DNA from 3 places in the Rhodococcus sp. NPDC059969 genome. Region 1 is predicted to be linked to each of the others. Evidence: riboswitches for the same ligand, from Rfam matches in the RefSeq annotation. Region 1 holds a riboswitch; each other region holds the start of a gene.
What was found. A riboswitch is a leader RNA that binds a small molecule or an ion and turns the genes downstream of it on or off. The one in region 1 is predicted to bind S-adenosylmethionine.
Positions count from the first base shown of each region.

Region 2: another riboswitch for S-adenosylmethionine. It lies ahead of ACFWAD_RS15445 (bifunctional o-acetylhomoserine/o-acetylserine sulfhydrylase); the one in region 1 lies ahead of ACFWAD_RS25640 (putative leader peptide).
Region 3: another riboswitch for S-adenosylmethionine. It lies ahead of ACFWAD_RS02140 (ABC transporter substrate-binding protein); the one in region 1 lies ahead of ACFWAD_RS25640 (putative leader peptide).

Region 1 covers NZ_JBHWUF010000012.1:37,260-41,950, reverse strand. The annotation lists gene ACFWAD_RS25655 (ABC transporter substrate-binding protein) at 1-67, opposite strand, end outside; gene ACFWAD_RS25650 (amino acid ABC transporter ATP-binding protein) at 102-887, opposite strand; gene ACFWAD_RS25645 (amino acid ABC transporter permease) at 884-1,858, opposite strand; gene ACFWAD_RS25640 (putative leader peptide) at 1,983-2,060, opposite strand; SAM riboswitch class I at 2,068-2,162, opposite strand; gene ACFWAD_RS25635 (sulfite exporter TauE/SafE family protein) at 2,362-3,129, shown strand; gene ACFWAD_RS25630 (HAD-IIA family hydrolase) at 3,167-3,982, shown strand; gene ACFWAD_RS25625 (alternate-type signal peptide domain-containing protein) at 4,269-4,691, shown strand, end outside.
Region 2 covers NZ_JBHWUF010000004.1:349,116-353,806, reverse strand. The annotation lists gene ACFWAD_RS15450 (homoserine O-acetyltransferase) at 1-359, opposite strand, end outside; gene ACFWAD_RS15445 (bifunctional o-acetylhomoserine/o-acetylserine sulfhydrylase) at 356-1,681, opposite strand; SAM riboswitch class IV at 1,825-1,965, opposite strand; gene ACFWAD_RS15440 (NADP-dependent isocitrate dehydrogenase) at 2,271-3,494, shown strand; gene ACFWAD_RS15435 (MFS transporter) at 3,625-4,691, shown strand, end outside.
Region 3 covers NZ_JBHWUF010000001.1:456,987-461,677, forward strand. The annotation lists gene ACFWAD_RS02135 (ABC transporter permease) at 1-725, opposite strand, end outside; gene ACFWAD_RS02140 (ABC transporter substrate-binding protein) at 706-2,349, opposite strand; SAM riboswitch class IV at 2,381-2,494, opposite strand; gene ACFWAD_RS02145 (SDR family NAD(P)-dependent oxidoreductase) at 2,678-3,457, opposite strand; gene ACFWAD_RS02150 (hypothetical protein) at 3,454-4,398, opposite strand; gene ACFWAD_RS02155 (TetR/AcrR family transcriptional regulator) at 4,451-4,691, shown strand, end outside.

The DNA of each region.
Region 1 (4,691 bases):
CGCTGAGCAGTCCGACGGTGGCAAGAGCCGAGATCAGAAAAGTCGCGCGACGGGATGGGGAGAACATCAATTTTTCCTTCCGGGAATGAGTCTGGGTCGCGTCAGAGGACGAGGGAGAGAAACGCTTTGGTCCGTTCGTGAACCGGATTGTCGATCACCTGCGACGGCGGGCCCTGTTCGACGATGACGCCGCCGTCCATGAAGACCGCGGTGTCCGCCACCTCCCGAGCAAATCCGACCTCGTGCGTGACGATCACCAAGGTGGCGCCGTCGCGGGCAAGCTGGGCAAGAACTTCGAGGACTTCGCCGACCAACTCGGGATCGAGCGCCGACGTCGGCTCGTCGAAGAGAATCACAGCCGGACGCAGTGCTAGCGCTCGCGCTATCGCTACGCGCTGTTGCTGGCCACCGGAGAGCTGGCGGGGATACTCGTCGGCCTTGTCTCCCACTCCCACTCGCTCGAGCAGAGCACGGGCTTCGCGGTAGACCTCGTCACGGTCTCGTTTCTGGGCCGAGAGCGGTGCTTCCACCACGTTCTCCAGCGCAGTCAGGTGCGGAAACAGGTTGAAGTTCTGGAACACGAATCCGATATGTGAACGCTGCTTCAGGATCTCGCGGTCACGCAGTTCGTGAAGTCGATTTCCCTTGCGCCGGTATCCGATCAGTTCTCCGTCGATCCGTACGGTCCCGCGGTCGACCTTCTCGAGGTGATTGAGGGTGCGCAGCAAGGTGGACTTACCGGAACCGGACGGTCCGAGAATGACGGTCACTTCGCCCTTGCGAACCAGGAGATCAACGCCGGCAAGTACTTCCAGCGTGCCGAACGACTTGTGGATTCCGCGCGCTTCGACGGCGTACACCGTCTCTTCGGCCAATTCTGCGGTCATCGGGTCGCACCTCTCGGAATATCGAGACGCGCGTCACGAATCTCTTCGAACTTCTTGCGCGCCTTCTGGATCGGAGTCAACGGAAGGGCTCGGGCGGATCCACGTGCGTAGTGGCGCTCAACGTAGTACTGACCGATCGAGAGCAACGTCGTGAGGATGATGTACCAGATTGTGGCGACCATCAGCAGGGGCACAACTCGTCCGTTGCGGCCGAAGATGACCTGCACCTGGTAGAACAGTTCGGCGATCGCCATGGTGGAGACGATGGACGTTCCCTTGAAGAGTCCGATGACCTCGTTGGCGGCATTGGGGAGGATCGCCCGCATCGCCTGCGGGAGAATGATCTTGAAGAACTGGCGACTGCGCGGAATACCTAGCGAGTGAGCTGCTTCGATCTGACCGTGATCCACCGAGATAATTCCGGAGCGGATGATCTCGGCCGAGTACGCGGCCTGGTGCAGTGCCAAACCGATGACTGCTGCAGTGAATCCGCCGATCACACCGCTGACCTGGAAGGTGAAGAACTCCGGTCCGAAAGGTATTCCAAGAGAAAGGGTCTGGTACAGGTACGTGATGTTGAACCAGAAGAGCAGCTGCACGATGAGCGGAATCGAGCGGAAGGCCCAGATGTAGGTCCAGGCGATCACCTGCAGGACCGGGTTCTTCGACAACCGGCCGAGTGCCAGGAAAACACCGAGCCCGAATCCGAGGATCGTCCCCCACAGGGTCAGTTTGATCGTCATCCACAACGCGGCAAGCACCGATTTCGCGGTGAAGTACTGCGCGAACGTCGGCCAGTCCCAGCCGGGGTTGACGACGAGGCCGTGAATGAATTGAGCAAGCAAAACCAGCACGACCGCGCTGATCACCCAGCGCAACGGGTGCCAGGTACGAGCAACGACAAGTTCCGAGTCGGGAAGCTGCGGCTCGGCCACCGACTTTTCGGGGCGGACATCGGTGGGCGCGCTCACGGCGCACTACCTGACGGAGTGGACATCACGAATAGACCTTTCGGGAAATGGGAACGCAGCTGTGTTCTCGAGGTGGCGTACTCGAGTTGCGAAGACGACGACAGTTCGGTCGGTGACAGTGAGGTCAGAGACAGTGACACGAAGCGGTGCGGCACAGATCGATGTGACGACGCCTGTGCGCAGCGTGCGAAGTGGAACCCATGTGATGCCTTCCATCGGTCCTGGCGGTAGCACCCGCTCCCGATCACTCGGGGGGTTGCTGCGACGTCGACGAGCCAGGTCTCTCGGTCGCTCTGGATGGTGAGCAAAGACTAGACGCGAAATCCCGAGTCGTCAAATGTTGTATTTCCCTGCACTGCAAGGGAAATGAAGGTCGCTTCATGTTGAAATCGCACTGATTTCAACGGTGTCCGAAACCTTGGTCGCCGTGTTCAATGGAGTGTTCGAATCGAGACCGGGACCGCCGTCCGGACTGACTTTTCCTCTGCCGTACCGTCTGCGGAGTGAGTGGAATCGACGCTTTCTTCATCTTGTTGGCCGGCATCGGTGCGGGCGCGATCAATGCCGTCGTCGGCAGTGGAACGCTGATCACGTTTCCCACCCTGGTCGCCTTCGGGATGCCGCCGGTGACCGCGACCATGTCCAACGCGGTCGGGCTCGTCGCCGGCGGGGTTTCGGGCACGTGGGGATACCGGCGTGAGTTGTCCGGGCAGTGGGATCGTTTGAAGTGGCAGATTCCCGCGTCGCTCGCCGGCGCACTCCTTGGTTCGTGGTTGCTCATGCACCTACCCGAGAAACTGTTCGAGACCATCGTTCCGGTGCTGCTGATCCTGGCTCTCGCACTTGTCCTCCTCCAGCCACGTATCCAGGCGTGGGCGAAGAAGCGTTCCACCGAAGAGACGACGCTGTCCACCAAGAGGCTGATGCTCCTGACCGCGGGCACCTTTGCCGTCGGCATCTACGGCGGCTACTTCACCGCCGCGCAGGGCATCCTCCTCATCGGTGTGATGGGTGCCATCCTCCCGGAAACCCTCCAGCGCATGAACGGCGCGAAGAACCTGCTCTCACTGCTCGTCAACATCGTCGCGGCCGGAATGTACATCACTCTGGCCTTCGACCAGATCAATTGGGCAGCAGCGGGTTTGATCGCTGTCGGCTCACTCGGTGGCGGCGTTTTGGGCGCCCGCTACGGACGACGCCTGTCCCCCACTGCACTGCGATACACGATTGTCGTCGTCGGCCTGATCGGCTTGTGGCGTCTTCTCGCTTGACCGCCCACATCTGGCGGCACCCGCACATACTGGAGATATGACCAGAACAGACGATCAGACCGGTTGGACCTACCTCATGGACATGGACGGGGTTCTCGTCCACGAGGAGCACTTGATACCCGGAGCAGACACGTTCCTGGCAGAACTGGCGTCGAACGACATTCCGTACATGGTGCTCACCAACAACTCCATCCGCACCCCGCGTGACCTGCGAGCACGCCTCCTCAATTCGGGACTCGACATCCCGGAGAAGTCGATCTGGACGTCAGCGCTCGCTACCGCGACCTTCCTGGCCAACCAGCGTCCGGGCGGCAGCGCCTACGTGGTCGGTGAATCGGGCCTGACCACTGCACTGCACGACATCGGCTACGTCCTGACGGACAGCGACCCCGACTACGTCGTCCTCGGAGAGACGCGCACGTACTCCTTCGAGGCGATCACCACGGCCATCCGCCTGGTCGAGCGTGGATCGCGGTTCATCGCCACCAACCCCGACGCCACCGGACCGTCGCGCGACGGCTCTCTCCCGGCCACGGGCTCGGTCGCCGCTCTCATCACCAAGGCAACCGGACGCGATCCCTACTACGTCGGCAAGCCCAACGCCTTGATGATGCGGTCCGCCCTGCGGTCCATCGGCGCACATTCGGCCAACACGTTGATGATCGGCGACCGCATGGACACCGACATCGTCTGCGGCCTCGAAGCCGGACTGCAGACGATTCTGGTGATGACCGGAATCTCGACCCGCGCGTCGGTGGAGCTCTACCCGTACCGCCCGACCATCGTCCTCGAGTCGGTCGCGGATTTGGTCGGAATGACAACCGATCCATTCCGTAGCAACGCAAACAATTGAAGGAATTGTCAAAAGAATGGAAAGTTGGTAATTAACTGGTAAAAAACAGCGAGTTTGCCAGGATCCGACTCGTCCCGTTTGTCCAACTGGACAAACAAACGGTTTTCTTCGCACCAAAATTACATACTGATAGTTATCCGCAGGTCAGAGCCACTTTCAATTCTCCAGAGAATGTGGATCACAGTCGAAAAAGAAATTTTGGAAAAGTAGTAACGAATCGTTTGCCGTGGCTGATACTCATGTCTGAACGACCCATTTCGGGTCCCAGACATGAAATGAGATTTTCATGAAGAAGCAGACCAAGGGCGCGATCGCTGCTGCGGCGGCCGGTGCCCTCCTCCTCGGCGGTGCCGGCTCGCTCGCAGTGTGGAGCGATTCGGCCGATGTCAGTGGCGGCGGACCCGTCACGTCCGGCGCACTCGACCTGAGCGCTTGCGCACCGGTTGGCGGCGGTTGGAACTCCCTCAACCCGACGAAGACCGCGATCACCAATATTTCGGCCTACCGCATCGTCACCACTGAGAGCATCGAATACACCTGCGACGTCACGGTGACTGCAGTCGGAGATCGCCTCGCCGCTGTTCTGACCGCCGACACAGCCGGAATCGTTCCAGGTGCCAACAGCGCCGAACTTGCCGCGGCGGTGCAACCGGTTACCACGATCAAGGATGCAGGTGGCAACCCGATCTCCCAGATCACCAAGGTGCAG
Region 2 (4,691 bases), on a different contig from region 1:
TCGGCCAGTGAACTGGGACCGGTCGTGCCGCGACAGCCACCGAGGACATTTGTTGCGATGACGCACCATTCGCCGGTGTCGATCGGTTCGCCGGGGCCGACCATCCCGTTCCACCAGCCGGGGGAGGGCTGATTTGCGGAGATCGGACCGGTGACGTGTGAGTCTCCGGTCAGTGCGTGCTCGACGAGTACGACGTTGTCGCGGTTCGGGGACAGCTCACCCCACCGCTGAACGGCGAGCGAAACCGAGGGGAGTACCGCGCCGCTCTCGAGTTCCAGGGCGCCGATGTCGACGAACCCCACCTGGCCGTCGGCCGGGGGCAGGAGGTCGATCCTGGGCTCCAATTCGTTCACGGTCACGAGTTTGCCACCGCAGCCAGGCCGACGGTGAGATCAGCGAGGATGTCGTCGATTCCTTCGATGCCGACCGCGAGGCGGACGAGCCCGGGCGTGACACCCGAAGCGAGCTGCTCTTCGGGGGTGAGCTGCGAGTGCGTCGTCGAGGCGGGGTGGATCACGAGTGAGCGAACGTCACCGATGTTGGCGACGTGGCTGTGCAGCGTCAGGGCGTTGACGAACTTCTTGCCCGCATCGATCCCGCCGGGCAGCTCGAAGGTGACGATGGCGCCGGTCCCCTTGGGCGTCAGCTGCTTTCCACGTTCGAACCACGGTGAGGAGGGGAGTCCCGCGTAGGAGACGGAGGCCACCTCGCCGTGGCCGTCGAGGAACTCGGCGACCTTCTGTGCGTTGGATACGTGGCGCTCGATGCGCAGGCTCAAGGTCTCGATGCCCTGCGCGATGAGGAACGCGTTGAACGGTGCCACGGCGGAGCCGAGATCGCGCAGCAGTTGGACGCGCGCCTTGAGTGCAAACGCCGGGGCACCCAGGTCCGCGAAGGTGACGCCGTGGTAGCTGGGATCCGGGGTGGTGAAGTTGGTGTGGCGACCCTGCGTCCAGTCGAAGGTGCCACCGTCGACGATGACGCCGGCGATCGCGGTGCCGTGTCCACCAAGGTATTTGGTGGCGGAGTGAACGACGATGTCGGCGCCGTGCTCGAGTGGGCGGAGCAGGTACGGCGTCGCCACGGTGTTGTCCACGATCAACGGAAGACCGTTCTCGTGGGCCAGCGACGAGATGCCAGGTAGATCGAGGATGTGGTTCTTGGGATTGGCGATCGTTTCGCCGTAGAACGCCTTCGTGTTCGGGCGAACGGCTTCGCGCCACTGCTCGAGATCGTCGGGATCCTCGACGAACGTGACTTCGATGCCCAGCTTACGAAGTGTGTAATGCAGGAGGTTGTACGTGCCGCCGTACAGGTACGGGCTCGAGACGATGTGATCGCCGGCCTCGGCGATGTTGAGGATCGCGATGGTCTCGGCAGCCTGACCCGAGGACAGGAGGAGTGCGGCGACTCCGCCTTCGAGGGCGGCGATCCGCTGTTCGACGGCGTCCTGCGTCGGATTCATGATTCGCGTGTAGATGTTGCCCGGCTCGGCCAGCCCGAACAGTGCGGCAGCGTGATCGGTGCTGTCGAAGACATAGCTGGTGGTCTGGTAGATCGGCAGAGCGCGCGCATTGGTGGCGGTGTCCGCTGTCTGCCCGGCGTGCACCTGCTTGGTCTCGAACGACCAGTTCGCGGTCGGATCCGAAGCTGCTGCGGCGTCGGCTGTGTTGTCGGTCATGATTTGTTCACTCCAGTGGTCTGACGGATAGATGTCGGACGGGGGCGAATGATCGCCGCCCCGTGCTGGGGTCTATCTACAAGTGCGACACATACTGAAATACCTCCGTGGGGCTCGGCCCGGTCTGGGGTCCGTCCCTGTCGGACCCGCGCTTGTCACCCGAATTGCGGTGGAACTGCGCGAGCAGATCCACGTCGGGAAACCTGGTCATCACCCGGGGCACCCCACCGCGGTTGGAGGGTTGCCGTCCAGCGAGCCGGGGCTTGACGCTGGCACTCATGACCAAGTCGGATTCTACCGGGAAGTGAGCGCAGTCCTGACACGGGGCGAAATGTGAGCCGCAACCGCACGCGCGGCAGAGCGACGTAGCCCACTAGCAGGCAAAAGTTACTCGTGAGTAGAGACCGGTGAGTGGACCTGCCGGTTGCGGCCTCACGGGTTAGCAGTACGCTTGTCTTGTTTGGGACTCATCTCCCGAGATCAGTCCACACCGTCTAGGTTTGATAATCGAACCGTTCGCGGACCCACTCACAAAGTGTGACCGCAACCGTGTAACCAGGGAAACTTCCTAGGAGGACGCGAAGCACCCATGTCCAAAATCAAGGTTGAGGGCACCGTCGTCGAACTCGACGGCGATGAGATGACGCGCATTATCTGGCAGTTCATCAAAGACAAGTTGATCCATCCGTATCTCGATGTGAACCTCGAGTACTACGACCTCGGTATCGAGTACCGCGACGAGACCGACGACCAGGTCACCATCGACGCAGCGCACGCGATCCAGAAGCACGGCGTCGGCGTCAAATGCGCCACGATCACGCCGGACGAGGCACGTGTCGAGGAATTCGGTCTCAAGAAGATGTGGCGTTCCCCGAACGGAACGATCCGCAACATTCTCGGCGGCACGATCTTCCGCGCACCGATCATCATCTCCAACGTTCCGCGACTCGTTCCGGGCTGGACCAAGCCGATCATCATCGGCCGTCACGCATTCGGCGACCAGTACCGCGCCACAGACTTCAAGGTCCCCGGCCCCGGCAAGGTGATGATCACCTACACGCCCGAGGACGGCAGCGCACCGATCGAGCACGAACTGGTCAACTTCCCCGAGAACGGCGGCATCGTTCAGGGGCAGTACAACTTCAACGATTCCATCCGTGACTTCGCTCGCGCGTCGCTCACCTATGGTCTGCAGCAGAACTACCCGGTGTACCTGTCCACCAAGAACACCATTCTCAAGGCGTACGACGGTGCCTTCAAGGACATCTTCCAGCACATCTACGAGACCGAGTTCAAGGCTGAGTTCGATGCCGCAGGTCTGACCTACGAGCACCGCCTCATCGACGACATGGTCGCTTCCGCACTCAAGTGGGAGGGCGGCTACGTCTGGGCATGCAAGAACTACGACGGTGACGTCCAGTCCGACACCGTGGCCCAGGGCTTCGGCTCGCTCGGCCTCATGACGTCGGTTCTGCTCACGCCGGACGGACGGACCTGTGAGGCAGAGGCTGCTCACGGCACCGTGACGCGTCACTACCGTCAGCACCAGCAGGGCAAGCCCACCTCGACCAACCCGATCGCGTCCATCTTCGCGTGGACCCGTGGGCTCGAGCACCGTGGCAAGCTCGACAGCACCCCTGAGGTCATCGGCTTCGCGCAGGCGCTCGAAGACGTTGTCATCAAGACCGTCGAAAGCGGCCAGATGACCAAGGACCTCTCGATGCTGGTCGGCGGCGATCAGGGCTACCTGACCACCGAGGAGTTCCTCGGCGCACTCGACGTGAACCTGCAGAAGGCCATGGCCGCGAAGTAGATTCACCGCTTCACCTTTCGAATGGGACGTCCGGGAAACCGGGCGTCCCATTTGTGTTCGCGGTCTCACGTGAGTGAACTCACCCGCTCTCACTTGGAAGTTCAACCAGGTGTGAGATCACAATTGATCAGTGACTTCGTCTACCCTCTCCCGTTCTGACGCCTCGACACCCGGGGTTCGTTCCACCAGAGGTCCGGCGATGCTCGCTCTCGCCCTCGGCGGTTTCGGTATCGGCACCACCGAGTTCGTCGCCATGGGATTGCTCCCGGAAATGGCATCCGGGCTCGGCGTCTCGGAACCCATCGCAGGTCACGTGATCTCCGCGTACGCGCTCGGGGTTGTCGTCGGCGCTCCGCTGATCGCTGCTCTCACCGCACGGGTACCGCGCCGCACACTGTTGATCGCGCTCATGGTCGCCTTCACCGTCGGCAATGCCGCCTCGGTTTTCGCTCCCTCGTACACGACGCTGATGATGGCTCGCTTCGTCGCCGGATTGCCGCACGGCGCGTACTTCGGAGTCGCCGCGTTGGTCGCAGCTCACCTGGCCGAACCGGGAAAACGCGCCAAGGCCGTGGCGATGGTCATGATGGGTCTTTCCGTGGCCAACGTGATCGGGGTACCGGTCGCCGCCTGGATCGGTCAGGCACTCGGCTGGCGCAGCGCCTTCGCTTTGGTCGCCGTGATCGGGGTGGCAACCGTTGCTTCGCTGTTCGTCTGGATTCCGCGTTTGGACGGCATGCCGGTGACGAATCCGATCACCGAACTCGGAGCGCTGGGCCGCGTCCAGGTGTGGATGACGCTGATCGTGGGCATGGTCGGGTTCGGCGGCATGTTTGCCGTCTACACCTACATCAGTACGACGCTCACCGACGTGTCCGGGCTCGGCGCTTCGTTCATTCCCCTGGCACTCATGCTCTACGGACTGGGCATGGTGGCCGGTAACTTCGTCGGCGGATACCTCGCGGATCGTGCCCTGATGAAGGGCCTGTTCTTGTCGATGGGATCCCTCGTGGTGATCCTCGCGGTCTTCGTGATCGCTGTGCGCAATCCCTACACGGCACTGATCTTCGTCTTCCTCATCGGCCTCGCGGGGTCCTCGATGGTTCCAGGTCTGCAGACACGGCTGATGGACGTCGCCGAGGACGCTCAGACCCTGGCTGCGTCTCTCAATCACGCCGCGCTGAACATCGCCAACGC
Region 3 (4,691 bases), on a different contig from region 1:
AGAGCGTGCCGGAAGGCGTGTCTGAGCAGGACCGTGGCACGGGAGGCCCCGCGAGCGCGGGAAGTCACGACAAACGGCTGCGCAAGTGCATCCTCCACCCCGTCCCGGAGAACTTGCGACAACAAACCGGCGATGGGCAGAGCCAGAGTGATGATCGGCAGAACGAGAGAGATGTCGGTCTTGGCGCTCGAGGCCGGGAACCAGTCGAGGGCGAAAGCGAAGATCCAGAGCAGGAGAATACCGATCCAGAACGTGGGCACCGACACGGACAGCAACTCGAACCCCGACGCGACAGTCCGCAGACGCGGTCGGCCGGCGGTCAGCAGTGCGAGCGCCGAGGCGATCACGATTGCAAGCACGACGGCAGGTACGGCGAGCGCGACGGTAGGCCAGAGTTGTTCTCCCAGAACCTCCGTCACCGGCCTTTGCAGCTGGTACGAGTTTCCGAGGTCGCCGGTGAACACCCGCTTCAGATAGGTGAGGTACTGGACGACGATCGGCCGGTCCAGTCCATACGAGACGCGAATTGCTTCGCGGTCGCTCGGACGGACCACCGAATCGCCGCCGAGAATGATGTTCACCGGATCACCCTTGATGGTGTGCAGAGCGATGAAGGTGAGAGTGCCCGCGCCCCACACCACCAGAACCGCGGCACCGATCTTGGCGACGATCAGCCGCGACAGGGTTGCCGCGCGTCGACGCTGCTCAGTTGGTGAGGAAAGCATCGTAGAAGAGCGGTGAGGCGTTGGTGGCAAACGAGATTCCGTGAATATTGTTGTTCGTGCCGAGGCGGTACGCCTGGACGTAGACGGGAACGACGTACGCCGAGTCGATGACGTGATGCTGAATCGACGAGTAGATCGCCTCGCGCTCCGGGCCGTTGGGAACGGAAGCGGCCCGGGTGAGATTGGCGTCGAGTTCCGGGTCGACGGCGCGTGCATATGCACCACCGTTCGGCGGTACGTATGCGCTGGAGAATACGGTGCGGAGAATATCGGGTTCCGGTCGCACGAAGAACAATGCTGCCGCCTCGTAGTCACCCTTCGCCGCACGATCGGACAGCGTTCCGGTGTCCACGGGCTCGATGACCAAGTCGAATCCCACATCCTTCTTGACCTGATCCTGGAAAGCCTCGAGCAGGGGCGCGTTCTCGGCGAAGTAGCTGGACGAATCGTAGGGGAATCGGATGCTCAGACGTTTACCGTCCTTGGTCCGGTACCCGTCGGAATCGCGTGATGTCCAACCTGCTTCGTCGAGAAGCGAATTCGCCTTGTCGGCGTCGTATCCCCAGTTGCCGGCGACGGTAGCGTCGTAGTACGGCGTCTTCGGTCCGAGGATGTTGTCGGCAGGTCGCAACTGGTCGAAGTAGACGCTCTTGACCAGGTCGGTGGAGTTGAGCGAACTCTGGAAAGCCTGTCGCACACGAATATCCGTGAACGGTGCGGCTTGGGTGTTGAGGAAGATGCTGTAGTTGATACCTGGGTTCTCGTACTTGATCAGACGGAGGTTCGGATCCTTGTCCACTTGCGGCGCATTCGCCGACGGAACGGCCGCGATGGCATCGACCTCGCCGTTCTCCAGAGAGCCGAGACGCGTGGCGTTTTCGGGCAAGATGCGGAAATTCAGCTTCTCCAAATAGGCTGCACCTTGATGTTTGGCGTATCCGGGGCCCCAGTTGTAGTCGTCTCGGCGATTCAACTCGAATCCCACGCCCTTGGTGTAGTTGCCCAAGGTGAAGGCCCCCGACCCGACCAGAGTGGTGCAGTTCGCGTTGTCGGTCGAGCGCAGATGCGTCGGCGACTGAATGCCGAGGAACGGCAGTGAAGCACCCTGCAGGAACGACGGGTACGGCGCGGTGAACGCCACGCTGACTGTATTCGCGTCTACCACCGTAACCGTATCGAGCGGTCCGAGAAGCGATCTGGCGTACGCCGACTTGGTCGCCGGGTTGGAAACACGATCGAAGTTGAATTTCACGGCCTCCGCGTCGACCGGAGTTCCGTCGGAGAACGTGACGCCGTCACGCAGGGTGAAGGTGTACAGCTTCGCGTCCTCGGATTCGGTCCAGGAACTAGCCAACCACGGTGTGAACTCGTTGTTCTCGCCGTGTGCGACGAGGGAATCCACCACGTTTCGTGAGACCAGCGCCGCCACGGAGCTGCCGGTTTGTTGCGGATCGACGCAATCGACGTCGGAGTTGAGACCGAACGTGGACGTGCCGCCTGAAACCGGCGTCGCATTCTCGTCGAACGGCGTGCTGTCTGCCTTGGACGAGCAGGAGGTCAACAGTATCGCGAAGGTAACCGCCACAGCTCCGGTCGCACCAACGCGTCGAAGAACACGAGTCAAGGTATTCGCTCTCTACAAAGGGCTCTTTCAAAGCCAGCGCTGACCGAACGGGGGTGCCCGTCGGCCTGGTCGTCATCCGGGGCACCCCGTCGCATCGAAGGGTTGCCGACCAGCGAGCCGGAGCTTGTCACTGATTCTCATGACCGATTAAAAGTCTAAGGCGGCACATAAGAGTAAACACGAATTAAACTCAGCGTGAGTGAGAGAGCTGTTCCATGCTCGCGCCAAATCTCCGACATGTCAGCAATTTTGGCTTGCCCACCCCTGAACCCGTCAATTACCCGCGGCTGGTCGTCGATCTGGTCCGGTCGTCACGGAACGGCCAGGTTCAGAGCGATTGGCCCGGCAACGGAAGGATGCCGAGATTGGCATCGAGGCCCCCGTCGACGACGAGTGTCGTGCCGGTGATGTAACTCGCCGCGGGGGACGAGAGGAACCAGATCGCCTCTGCCTGTTCCACAGGTTCAGCGAAGCGGCCCAGAGGGATTCGTCGCTCGATAGCGGAAAGCACCGCCGGATCGGAGGTAACGTTCGCAGTGATACCGGTCCTGGTCAGACCGGGCGCGAGGGCGTTGATCCGAACGCCGACGCCGGCGTAGTCGATTGCGAAGGCGCGCACCAGATTCACGAGTGCGCCCTTGGTGGCGTTGTATGCCCAGTTGCCTGGATCGCCCCGCAGGCCGGCGACGGAGGCCGTGAAAACGGCAGAACCCTTGCTTGCGCGCAGGGCCGGAATCGCGGCCCGTAGTCCGTGGATGGGACCCCGAAGGTTGACGCCGATGATGCGGTCGGCATTCTCGACGGCATCGGGAGACTCCAGCGGAGGTGTGCCTCCGGTCCCGGCGTTGAAGACGGCAGCGTCGAGTCGGCCGAAACGTTCGAGTGCGGTATCGACGGCCGCCTTGTTGACCTGCTCCTCGGTGACGCTACCGACCACCGTGACGACGCCGTCGAGTCGATTCAGAGATTCCAGTCCGCGTTCGGAGACATCGACGGCCACAACTGCATGCCCGCGTGAGACGAACAGTTCGACGGTGGCCCTACCGATTCCCGAGGCGGCTCCGGTGACCAGAGCGACCCGACGTGTGTCGGCGGACGATGTATTCATGGTGCGCCCTTCTGCAGGTGGAATGGACCGGGAACAGCCGCTTGCAACGACTCTGCCGTCTCCACCGAGTGATACCACGTCGGCTTCGAGATTGTTCGGTCTCGAATCAATTGCACGGCGCGCGCGGCGACAGCTGCCGTCGCTGCCGACTGGCTCCGCCCCGAAACCCACAGCGCCGGACCGTTATCCGTTCGGGCCATCGCGACCCAACGATCCGAGCCCCACAGCTTCTTCGGTACTACCTTCCGGAGCGCGGGTACCCACGTCATGACGGCGAGCCCGAGCGTCGCAGCGGACGTATCCAATCGCAGGTACGTCCTGACCGGCACGCCGAGGTCGCGCGTCAACGCATGCTGGTCCGAAAAATCTGCCCGCACAGCAGGACCGGTGCGGTACCCGGTCGCGTCGGCCGGCATCCGAAACGTCTTCATCCCGGTGTAGTTCCGGATCGATCGACCGTCAGCGTCGGGAAAGCGGGTGCCCAACATCCCGTAGGTCCACGCCGTCGCGGCCGGCCCGTGTAGTTCTCCGCCGCCAAGTCCGATCACGATGTCCACTGGCCCGTCGCCGAGTCGGTGCGCCGCTGCTGCGAGGACACTCGTCAACCCCGGCGCCAAGCCGACGCCGATCAGAACGGGTCCGTCGACCGCTTCCAATTCTTCGCAGTAGCTCGAGGTCGCCGTGACGTCGACAAATGCTGCCCCACTACGCACCGCTTCTTCGGCCAGGCGAACGTCCTCGAAACCCGACGCGTTCACCACGACATCGAAGTCTCGAACCACTGCCGAAAACGCGCCTGGTTCTTTAAGATCAACGACGACGTCCGCGCGGACAGGATCACGGCCGGCAGAGAACGCGGAGATTTCGGGGACCTTCGCGAGTTGTTTCATCAGGGGAATCCCGACGGCACCGTAGCCACCGAGTACAAGAACCTTCGTCATTTTCTTCGCCTCCCGAGTCGCTAGAGTTCGACTCTAGAGTTAAACTCTAATCATGACTGAGGTTCTTCGGGAAGACACGTCGGCGCGGCGCAAGATCATCGAGGCAGCGCGCGAAGTTTTTGTCGATCCCGGCTACGCGGCCGCCACGATCAAACAACTTGCCGCAGCGGCGGGCGTGTCGGTGCAGAGTGTCTATTTCGTGTTCGGCAACAAGCCGAGCGTGCTGTCAGCACTGCTCGACGTGGCCGTAGCGGGCGATGAGGAAAAGACTGCAACTCTGGACCGACCGTGGG